DNA from 2 places in the Pseudomonas sp. SJZ078 genome. Region 1 is predicted to be linked to the other one. Evidence: riboswitches for the same ligand, from Rfam matches in the RefSeq annotation. Region 1 holds a riboswitch; the other holds the start of a gene.
The links. Region 1 has a riboswitch for cobalamin ahead of cobW (cobalamin biosynthesis protein CobW). Riboswitches for the same ligand answer to the same signal wherever they lie in the genome.
Positions count from the first base shown of each region.

Region 2: linked by a shared signal. The riboswitch ahead of cobO (cob(I)yrinic acid a,c-diamide adenosyltransferase) and the one ahead of cobW (cobalamin biosynthesis protein CobW) in region 1 are both predicted to bind cobalamin.

Region 1 covers NZ_VIUG01000006.1:42,468-48,021, reverse strand. The annotation lists gene cobN (cobaltochelatase subunit CobN) at 1-1,958, opposite strand, end outside; gene cobW (cobalamin biosynthesis protein CobW) at 1,962-3,026, opposite strand; cobalamin riboswitch at 3,124-3,338, opposite strand; cobalamin riboswitch at 3,505-3,728, shown strand; gene FBY02_RS08095 (CbtB-domain containing protein) at 3,836-4,024, shown strand; gene FBY02_RS08090 (CbtA family protein) at 4,036-4,743, shown strand; gene FBY02_RS08085 (cobalamin biosynthesis protein) at 4,740-5,144, shown strand; gene cobM (precorrin-4 C(11)-methyltransferase) at 5,224-5,554, shown strand, end outside.
Region 2 covers NZ_VIUG01000041.1:27,142-32,695, reverse strand. The annotation lists gene FBY02_RS25280 (C40 family peptidase) at 1-109, shown strand, start outside; gene FBY02_RS25275 (class I SAM-dependent methyltransferase) at 125-787, shown strand; gene FBY02_RS25270 (sorbosone dehydrogenase family protein) at 868-2,178, opposite strand; gene FBY02_RS25265 (hypothetical protein) at 2,245-2,829, opposite strand; cobalamin riboswitch at 2,989-3,204, shown strand; gene cobO (cob(I)yrinic acid a,c-diamide adenosyltransferase) at 3,285-3,911, shown strand; gene FBY02_RS25255 (cobyrinate a,c-diamide synthase) at 3,908-5,308, shown strand; gene bluB (5,6-dimethylbenzimidazole synthase) at 5,305-5,554, shown strand, end outside.

The DNA.
Region 1 (5,554 bases):
ACCAGGTTCAGAATATCCCGCTGCAGTTCCCGGGCGCGGCGCGGGTCGAGCAATTGTGCTTCGTAGTACTCGTCGGCCAGCAACTCGAGGTTACGTAGCGGCCCGTAGGTTTCGGCGCGGGTCAGCGGCGGCATCAGGTGGTCGATGATCACCGCCTGGGTGCGCCGCTTGGCCTGGGCGCCCTCGCCCGGGTCGTTGACGATGAACGGATAGATATTCGGCAATGGCCCCAGCAGCGCGTCCGGCCAGCAGCTTTGCGACAACCCGACGCCTTTGCCCGGCAGCCATTCGAGGTTACCGTGCTTGCCGACGTGAATCACACCATGGGCGCCATAGGTATGGCGCAACCAGAAATAGAACGCCAGGTAGCCATGGGGCGGCACCAGGTCCGGGTCGTGGTACACGGCACTTTGGTCGACCTGATAACCCCGGGCCGGCTGGATGCCGACGAACGTCAGGCCCAGGCGCAGGCCGGCGATCATTAGGCGACCGGCGCGGAACATCGGGTCCGCCTCGGGCGAGCCCCAACGCTCCAGCACCGCCTGGCGATTGGCCTCGGGCAGTGCGTCGAACATGGCCTGGTAAGCCTCCAGCGCCAGGCTTTGGTGGCATGGGCGCAGGTCGAGGCTGTCCAGGTCATTGCTGACACCACCGAGCAGTTGCTGGATCAGCGCGGTGCCACTGGCAGGCAGTTCGGCGGGCAGCGGATAGCCCTCATCCCGCATGGCGCGCAGGATGTTCAACGCCGCCGCCGGGGTGTCCAGGCCGACGCCGTTGCCGATGCGTCCGTCCCGGGTCGGGTAGTTGGCGAGGATCAGCGCCACGCGCTTCTGCCCATTGGGCAGGCGCGCCAGTGCGGTCCAGCGCCGGGCCAGTTCGGCGACGAAATCCATGCGCTCGGGCACCGCGCGGTAGCAGACCACATCGCTCTGGCTGCGCTCGCTGCGCCAGGCCATGTCCTTGAAGCTGATGGGGCGGCTGATGATCCGCCCGTCCAGTTCCGGCAAGGCAATGTGCATCGCCAGGTCCCGCGGGCCCAGGCCCTGCTCGCTGGCTCGCCAGCCGGGTTCGTTGTCCTGGGCGCAAATCGCCTGGATCACCGGAATGTTGCGACGAAACGGCCGCAAATGCGGCGCTTCCGGACTCGACTGGGCAAACCCGGTGGTGTTGAGGATCACCCCGGCCTCCACCTCGTCCAGCCAGTCTTCGACCTGCGCCAGACAACCAAGCTCCTTGAGGCTCGCCACCGCTATCGGTAACGGATTGAGCCCGGCCATTTGCAGCCGCTGGCAGAACACGTCAATGAACGCCGTGTTCGCCGCTTGCAGGTGGGAACGGTAGAACAGCACCGCCGCCACCGGTTGATCGGCCTGCCAGTCAGCTTGCCAGTCGTCGAGGCTGGCACTGGTTTTCTGCGGGTGGTAGATGGCCGTGCGTGGCAAAGTCCGCGGTTCGGCCCAAGCGTAGTCGCGCCCGAACCATTGACTGCCGAGGTTGTGAAACAGATCCAGGGCATTACCCAGCCCACCCTGGCGCAAAAACTGCCAGAGCCGGTCGCGGTCGACAGCGGGCACGTTGCTCAAGTCGCTGAGTTCCGGGTCCGGCCGGTCATCACCCGGCACCAGGATCAACGTCACCCCGCGTCCGGCCAATTCCATCAAGCGTTCGATGCCGTAGCGCCAATAGCCGATACCGCCGTGCAGCGACAGCAAGATGACCCTGGCGTGACGCAGCACGTCCTCGACGTAAAGATCCACCGAGGCGTGGTTCTGCACCTGCATCGGGTTGGCAAGGCGAAACTGCGGGTAGTCGTCCGGCAACTGCCGCGCCGCTTCAGCCAGCAGCGCCAGGCTGGAGTCGCCGCTGCACAGGATCACCAGCTCGGCGGGGGTTTGTCCCAGGTCGGCAATGTTGTCATCCGACACGAAACCGCCGGGCTGGGTCCTGAGCAGGTGCATGGCTTAGACGCTGAGGGCGGCGCGCAGCTGCGCTTCAAGCAGCCCGGCATCCAGCGCCTGGCCAATCAACACCAGACGCGTCACCCGCGCTTCATCGGCGCCCCACTGGCGGTCGAAATGCTTGTCGAAACGCGTGCCCACTCCCTGGATCAGCAGGCGCATCGGCTTGTTCGGGATCGCCGCAAAGCCCTTGACCCGCAGCACGCCGTGCTGGACCACCAGTTGCGTCAGCGCGTCCAGCAACAGGCTTTCGTCGGCCTGGGGCAGCTCGATGGAGATGGAATCGAAGGCGTCATGATCGTGGTCGTCATCGTCGCCGTCATGATGGTGGTCGTGATGGCTGTGGCGGCTGTCGATGTGTTCTTCGGAACCAGCCCCCAGGCCGATCAGCACCTCCAGCGGCAGGCGACCGCTGCTGGCTTCGATGACCTTGACCGCCGGTGGCAGTTCCTCGGCTACCTCAAGACGGACTTTCGCCAGGTCTTCCGGGCTGATCAGGTCGGCTTTGTTGAGGATCACCAGGTCGGCGCTCGCCAGTTGATCGGCGAACAGTTCGTGCAGCGGCGACTCGTGGTCCAGGTTCGGATCGAGCTTGCGCTGGGCATCGACCTGGTCGGGGAAAGCGGCGAAGGTGCCAGCGGCCACGGCCGGGCTGTCGACCACAGTGATCACCGCATCGACGGTGCAGGCACTGCGGATTTCCGGCCACTGGAAAGCCTGGACCAGCGGCTTGGGCAAGGCCAGGCCGGACGTTTCGATGAGGATATGGTCGAGGTCGCCGCGCCGGGCCACCAGCTCGCGCATCACCGGGAAGAACTCTTCCTGCACCGTGCAGCACAGGCAGCCGTTGGCCAGCTCGTAGACGCGGCCGTTGGCTTCTTCTTCGGTGCAGCCGATGGAGCACTGCTTGAGGATCTCACCGTCGATGCCCAGCTCGCCGAATTCGTTGACGATCACCGCGATACGCCGGCCTTGGGCATTATCGAGCATGTGTCGCAGCAACGTGGTTTTGCCCGAGCCGAGGAACCCGGTAACGATAGTGACGGGAAGTTTGGCCAGTGTTTTCATCGGATGCCCTTTGGCAAGGTGGCGGGCAAACGGGACGACAACCGCAGGCACAAGGGTGCGCGGAAGATTTCGCCACCGGATCACCCCGCCCGGTTGTAGTGAGAATCTGTCTCGAGGCAGGTCTCCTGGCTGACGGCGGGCCGGTCCCGGCTTTCATGGAAAGCCCTGGCAATTCCTGCGCCTTCCCGTGCGGCATGCACAGTGGCCTGGCAGGAACGTCACCGTTCACAGTTGCGGGGGCAGCCGCGGCTTGGACCGCGTTCCCTTCTTAGCTTCGGCGCAAACCGAAGAACCTCGAAGGCGCAAGGCTACGCAGGGTGTGGGGGCGGGTCAATGTCTTCGAGTTCTGTGGCGTCTGTGCCGGCCTCATCGCGAGCAGGCTCGCTCCCACATTTGAAATGCATTCCCCTGTGGGAGCGAGCCCGCTCGCGATGGCCGCGACTCGGTTTCATTGACGCCCCACCCCCAGCCATGCTCTCCTGTGCGCCTAGTAATGGGTGCCCTTCACAGGGTGAAACGGGAAACCGGTGAATCGTGTGCTTTACTTCCAGGCCACGTCAGTCCGGTGCTGCCCCCGCAACGGTAAGCGAGCGAAGCGTCAGATCCACTGTGCCCGATGGCATGGGAAGGTGGCGCTTGCAGGCAAGGCCCAGGCCCTGCCCCTCGTGAGCCCGGAGACCGGCCCATAACTCAAACATCAACAAACCCGCGGTGGGCGGGCGCTGTTCGGATCCTGACGGGCTTTTTTGCCCGGGGTTTCATTGCGCTCGATTTACCCACTGACCAAGACAAGAACAGAGGGAAGCGCCATGTCGACCATCAGCACCACCGCCCGCACCGCCAGCAGCACCACGACCCTGAGCCAGCGCCTGAGCGCGGCGATCCTCGCCTCGATCATGGGTGCCGGCCTGGTCTATTTCGCCGGTTTCTCCCACATCGAGGCGGTGCACAACGCGGCCCACGACACCCGCCACAGCGCCGCCTTCCCGTGCCATTGAGACCTGCCGACATGATCAAGCGTATCGCACAAACCGCCGGGTTCAGTGGTTTGCTGGCCGCCCTGCTGCTGACCCTCCTGCAGAGCCTGTGGGTTTCGCCGCTGATCCTGCAGGCCGAAACCTATGAAAAAGCCCCGGCTGCCGAAGTCGCTGTCGAGGCTCACCAGCATGCCGACGGCGTCGCCCATACCCATGATGCCGAAGCCTGGGAGCCCGAAGATGGCTGGCAGCGCGTGCTGTCCACCACTGGTGGCAATCTGGTAGTCGCGGTGGGTTTCGCCCTGATGCTGGCGGGTCTGTACACCTTGCGCGCCCCCACCCGCACCTCCCAGGGTCTGCTCTGGGGCCTGGCCGGCTATGCCACGTTCGTCCTCGCACCGACCCTCGGCCTGCCGCCGGAACTGCCCGGTACCGCCGCGGCCGACCTGGCTCAACGGCAAATGTGGTGGATCGGCACCGCGGCGTCCACGGCCGTGGGCATCGCCCTGATCGCGTTCGGCAGGCATTGGCTGCTCAAGCTGCTGGGTGTGGCGACATTGCTGGTGCCCCATGTTATCGGCGCACCGCAGCCGGAAGTCCACTCGATGCTGGCGCCCGAAGCCCTTGAAAGCCAGTTCAAGATCGCCTCGCAATTGACCAACGTCGCGTTCTGGCTGGCCCTGGGCCTGATCAGCGCCTGGCTGTTCCGCCGTGACGGTCAAGCTCGCCACGAGGCATGAATAGCGGGCAGGTGCTGGTGGTTGGCCTGGGCTGCCAGCGCGGTTGCCCGGCCAGCGTGTTGCGAATATTGCTGGATGAGACGTTGCAGGCCCATGGGATCGCGCTTGAGGCGGTAGGCGCCCTGGCCAGTATCGATCTCAAACGTGACGAACCGGGCCTGCTCGAATTGGCGGGGCAACTGGGCCTGCCGCTGACCTTCTTCAGTGCCGCCCAGTTGGCGGGTTACCGGGAACGGCTCAGCCACCCTTCGCAGGTCGCTTTCGAGCGCACAGGTTGCTATGGCGTGGCCGAAAGCGCGGCGCTGGCCCTCGCCGAACGATTGGGCAAAACGACCGCCACCTTGCGAATTCCCCGCCAGAAGTGCGCCCAGGCTACCCTGGCATTGGCGGTCGCGTCGTAAAACCCGATAATCGTGCCCCATGGATCATGAGCGATCTTCATTCAGACATCGCTCCCCACTCTATTTTCAGGAACCGGTCATGACCGTCTACTTCATTGGCGCCGGCCCTGGCGATCCGGAATTGATCACTGTCAAGGGCCAGCGGCTCGTGCGCAGCTGCGCGGTGATCATCTATGCCGGCTCCCTGGTGCCCGCCGCCGTGCTCGAGGGCCACTGCGCCGAACAGGTGATCAACAGCGCCGAACTACACCTGGAACAGATCATCGCGCTGATGGAGACAGCCCATCGCAACGGCCAGGACGTCGCCCGGGTGCATTCGGGCGACCCGAGCCTGTACGGCGCCATCGGCGAGCAGATTCGTTGCCTGCGGGAACTGGACATCCCCTTCGAGATCATTCCCGGAGTGACCG
Region 2 (5,554 bases), on a different contig from region 1:
CACCGGTGGTACGGTCAAGCTCGACAGTTTGTCCAAGGCCTATTGGCAGAAAGCCTACCTGAGCGCCAAGCGGGTGCTGCAACCGGAGCACTTGGCCCGTTATCCCTGATCCGCGGAGGTTGTCATGACCGCTCGCACTCTCAACCTCGATGATGCCCTTTACCAGTACCTGCTGGACGTTTCCCTGCGGGAGACGCCCTTGCAGCGACGTCTGCGGGACGAGACCCAGGCGCTGCCCATGGCGCGCTGGCAGATCGCGCCCGAGCAGGGGCAATTCCTGGCATTGCTGGTAAAACTCACCGGCGCCCGGCGCTTGCTGGAAGTCGGTACCTTCACCGGTTACAGCGCTTTGTGCATGGCCTGCGCCCTGCCGCAGGACGGTTCGTTGATCTGTTGCGATATTCCAGGTGACTACAACGCCGTGGCGCTGCGGTATTGGCGCGAAGCCGGGATGGCCGAGCGAATCGACCTGCGCCTGGCACCGGCCCTGGAAACCCTCGACGCTTTGGAGCGCCAAGGGCAGGGCGGCACGTTCGACCTGATCTTCATCGATGCGGACAAGGCCAACTACCCGGCTTACCTGGAGCGCGCGCTACGGTTGCTGCGTGGCGGTGGGCTGGTGATATTCGACAACACGTTGTGGAGCGGCCGGGTGCTGGAAGCCCAGCCCCAGAGCGAGGACACCCGTGCCATCCAGGCATTGAACCGCGCATTGAAGGAAGATCGGCGGGTGGATTTGTCGCTGCTGCCATTGGGGGATGGGTTGACCTTGTGTCGTAAGCTTTAAATACGGTTCCTGGTTGGATGATGTTGTGGCGAGGGGATAAATCCCCTCGCCACAGAGTTGTCCGCAGGCCATCGGCAGATTTATTTACCCGACACCCGCCATATTTTGTTTCCCACGTCATCGGCTACCAGCAACCCACCCTGCTTGTCGATCACCACGCCCACCGGCCGGCCCTGGGCTTTTTCATCTGCATTCAGGAACCCGGTCAATACATCCACCGGTTTCCCCGCCGGCTTGCCGCCGTTGAACGGTACGAAAATCACTTTGTAGCCACTGTGGGGCTTACGGTTCCAGGAACCATGCTGGCCAATGAACGCGCCTTCGGTGAAGGGCGCTGGCAGGGCGCTGCCTTCGGTGAAGGTCAGACCCAATGAGGCCGTGTGAGGGCCGACGGCGTAGTCCGGTGCGATGGCCTTGGCCACCAGCGCCGGGTTCTGTGGCTCGACCCGCACGTCAACGTGCTGCCCGTAGTAGCTGTAGGGCCAGCCATAGAAAGCGCCGTCCTTGACCGAGGTGATGTAGTCCGGCACCAGGTCGCTGCCGATCTCATCCCGCTCGTTCACCGCTGTCCACAACGCACCACTGTGCGGTTCCCAGGCCAGGCCGTTAGGATTGCGCAGGCCCGAAGCGAAAATGCGATGATTGCCGGTGGCGCGGTCCACTTCCCAGATCGCCGCGCGGCCTTCCTCTGCCTCCATGCCGTTTTCCGCGACGTTGCTGTTCGAACCGGTGGTGACGTAGAGCTTGCTGCCGTCACGGCTGGCAATCACGTTTTTGGTCCAGTGGTGGTTGATGGTGCCGCCCGGCAGGTCGACGACCTTGGTCGGCTGCGCCTTGATTTGCGTATCGCCGTCCTTGTAGGGGAAGCGGATCAGTCGATCGGTGTCGGCCACGTACAGGTCATTGCCCACCAATGTCATGCCGAACGGCGAGTTGAGGTTTTCCAGGAAGACCGTGCGGGTTTCTGCGATGCCATCGTGATTGGCGTCGCGCAACAACGTGATGCGATTGGGGCTGGGGACGCCGGCACCCGCGCGGCCCATGACTTTCTTCATTACCCAGCCACGGATGCCCTTGGCATCGTCCGGCTTGGGCGGGGCGTTGGTTTCCGCCACCAGCACGTCGCCATTGGGCAGCACGTAGAGCCAGCGCGGATGGTCCAGCCCCTCGGCAAACGCCACCACTTGCAGGCCTTCGGCCGCGGTTGGCTTGGCGCCCTGGGGCCAGCCGACGGCTTCGGCGATGTTGACGGTGGGGACCAGGGTCTTGTTCGGTTCGGGCAGTTTTGGCGATGGGCCGGTGCCATCGGAGACTTGCAGCGTGGAAGACTCGCCACAAGCGACAAGCCCTGCGGCGAGGGCAACGATCAGGAGGTGCGGTGGCTTGAGCATGCTGGCTTCCCTATGAATGCATGTAGTTATTCATAGAGAAGCATATACCGGCGATGGTTCAACCGGTCAGCCGTGGGCCTGTTTGAACAGCACGGCGATGCCCGGGTGGTAATGACCGGCCTCGTTGCGCAACTTGCGGTAGTTGTAAGGGAAATACCAGGCCACGGCGCAGGTGTTTTCCTTTTGCAGGTCATCGATCATGTCCTGCAGTTCTTCAGGGGTAGCACTTTGCTGGGCTTTCTGCGGGGCGACGAACAGGCAGCCCAGCTTCAGGTCGGTGGCATAGCTGATGCGCTTGGCATCGCTGGTGACATCTTGCAGGGGTTGGGTCAGGTTCAGGTTCTTGACCTTCGGCCAGCGTTGGGTGGCCTGGATGAAAGCGCGATCCTCGGCACCGGCAATGAACAGATCGGCGCTGACGTTGCGTTCGCCTTCTTCATTCTGTTTGCGGGTCGCGGTGTGCTGCAGCGTGACCATCTCGGCCATCCAGGCGGCGGCAGAGAGCAGGCCGAGGTTGGCCTTTTCATCGAACCAGTAGGGCGTATCGTTATCGCCGCGCACGGCGTTGTAGCGGTCGATACAGTCAAACCAGCGTTCCAGCACCGGGCGCAGGAATTCCAGCTTTGGATTGCTGATGATCATGCCTTGCATGTTTCTGCCCTCTTGTTTTTGTGATATCGGGTCGTAATGCCTATTTGATATCACTTGCCACAGCGTGACACAAGATTGGCGTCACTTTATTGATCCAGGCCCATAATCATTGCCGGGCCCGCGGCGGCTTTAATTGACGCTCCACCACCAACCCTCTAACCTTCGCGACTTGTTTCAGGTGCTCTGTGACCCGGTCGACAGAGTGAAACAGGGAAGCCGGTGAGAACCCGGCGCTGCCCCCGCAACGGTAAATGAGTCAAAGCTGCCATCAGGGTTGTTAACCCTAGTCACTGTGTCTGTCGGCACGGGAAGGCGCGCAGCTCGGCGTTACGCCGCTCATGAGCCCGGAGACCGGCCTGATCCATCCAACGGCATCACGGTGGGCGATGCCAGGCTTGTTGCCGTCTTTTCCCGTGCCCGCCTGCCGTTATCCAGTTCTCAACGGAGGCTTCCCCATGACCGGCTCCCCTGATACAGATGCGTCCGACCGCGACGAGCGTCACCTGGCGCGTATGCAGCGCAAGAAAGCCGTGATCGACGAGCGCATCGCCAATTCACCGAACGAATGCGGCTTGCTGTTGGTGCTGACCGGCAACGGCAAGGGCAAGAGCAGTTCGGCGTTCGGCATGCTGGCCCGAGCCATGGGGCATGGGATGCAGTGTGGCGTGGTGCAGTTCATCAAGGGCCGCAACAGCACCGGTGAGGAATTGTTTTTCCGGCGTTTCCCGGATCAGGTGCGCTTTCACGTCATGGGCGAAGGGTTTACCTGGGAAACCCAGGATCGACAGCGCGACATCGCGGCCGCCGAAACGGCCTGGGCCGTGTCGCGCCAACTGCTGAACGATCCGTCCATTGGCCTGGTGGTGCTCGATGAACTGAACATTGCGCTCAAGCACGGTTACCTCGATCTCGACCAGGTCCTGAGCGACCTGCAGGCGCGTCCGCCCATGCAGCATGTCGTGGTGACCGGCCGCGGCGCCAAGCCGGAAATGATCGAGCTGGCAGACACCGTCACCGAAATGGGCATGATCAAGCATGCCTTCCAGGCCGGTATCAAGGCACAGAAGGGCGTCGAACTGTGAGTGACCCTTCGTTTCCAGACCGCCAATGCCCGGCGGTACTGATTGCCGCCCCGGCGTCGGGGCAAGGCAAGACCACGGTCACCGCTGCCCTGGCCCGGCTGCATCGCAACCAGGGGCGCAAGGTGCGCGTTTTCAAATGCGGCCCTGATTTCCTCGACCCGATGATCCTGGAGCGCGCCAGCGGCGCGCCGGTCTATCAATTGGACATGTGGATGGTCGGCGAGCAGGAAAGCCGACGGTTGTTGTGGGAAGCTGCAGCCGAAGCGGACCTGATCCTGATCGAAGGGGTGATGGGGTTGTTCGACGGCACGCCGTCCAGCGCCGATCTGGCGCGACATTTCGGTGTGCCGGTGCTGGCGGTGATCGACGGCACGGCCATGGCTCAGACCTTCGGCGCCCTGGCCCTCGGGCTGGCGCGCTATCAGCCGGATCTGCCCTTCGCCGGCGTCCTGGCCAACCGGGTCGGCACCGTGCGCCATGCGCAATTGCTTGAAGGCAGCCTCACCGAAGGCCTGCGCTGGTACGGCGCGCTGTCCCGGGAAACCGGAATCGAGCTGCCAAGTCGTCATCTCGGACTGGTCCAGGCCAGCGAGCTGAACGACCTGGACCTGCGCCTCGACGCTGCGGCCGAGGCCCTGGCCGGCAGTTGCGAAGTGACGCTTCCGCCGGCGGTGACATTCGCCGCCCCCGCGGTGATTGCCGCGCAGCCGTGGCTCGACGGGGTCCGCATCGCCGTGGCCCGGGACGAAGCGTTTGCCTTCACCTATGGCGCGAGCCTCGATCTGCTGCGCGCCATGGGCGCGCAGTTGCGCTTTTTTTCACCGATCCATGACCACGAACTGCCCGAGGCGGACAGCCTGTACCTGCCTGGCGGTTATCCTGAATTGCATCACCTGGCCTTGGCCCGGAATGCGCCGATGCTGGCGGCAATCCGGGCACATCACCACGCCGGCAAGCCGTTGCTGGCGGAGTGCGGCGGCATGTTGTATCTGCTGGATTCGCTGACCGATGTCGAGGGCAATCGCGCCGAGCTGCTCGGGTTGCTCGCCGGTGACGCGCAGATGCAGAAGCGCCTCGCCGCCCTGGCGCTGCAATCGGTGGAGCTGCCGGAAGGCACTCTGCGCGGACACACCTACCATCACTCGCTGACCAGTACTGACCTGGAACCGATCGCCCGTGGCCATAGCCCTAACGGTGGGCGTGGTGCGGAGGCGGTGTTCCGGCAGGGGCGGATGACGGCCTCCTATGTGCATTTCTATTTTCCGTCGAATCCGCGGGCGATTGCCGCGTTGTTGGCGCCGGACCTTGAGGCTGCTTTGGCGAGCAAGCCCGCTCCCACATTGGATGGGTGTTCACAATTCTCTGTGGGAGCGGGCTTGCTCGCGAAGAGGCCATGACTGACAACGCATTTCCCAAGGCCGAACGCGACGCCATCTACCGCGCCATCGCTGAGCGCCGCGACATGCGGCATTTCATCGGCGGCACGGTTGAACCCCAGTTGCTGCGGCGCCTGCTGGAAGCCGCCCACCAGGCGCCCAGTGTGGGCCTGATGCAACCGTGGCGGTTCATCCGCATCAGCGACCGCGCATTGCGCGCAGATATCCAGCAATTGGTGGAACAGGAGCGCATTCGCACCGCCGAGG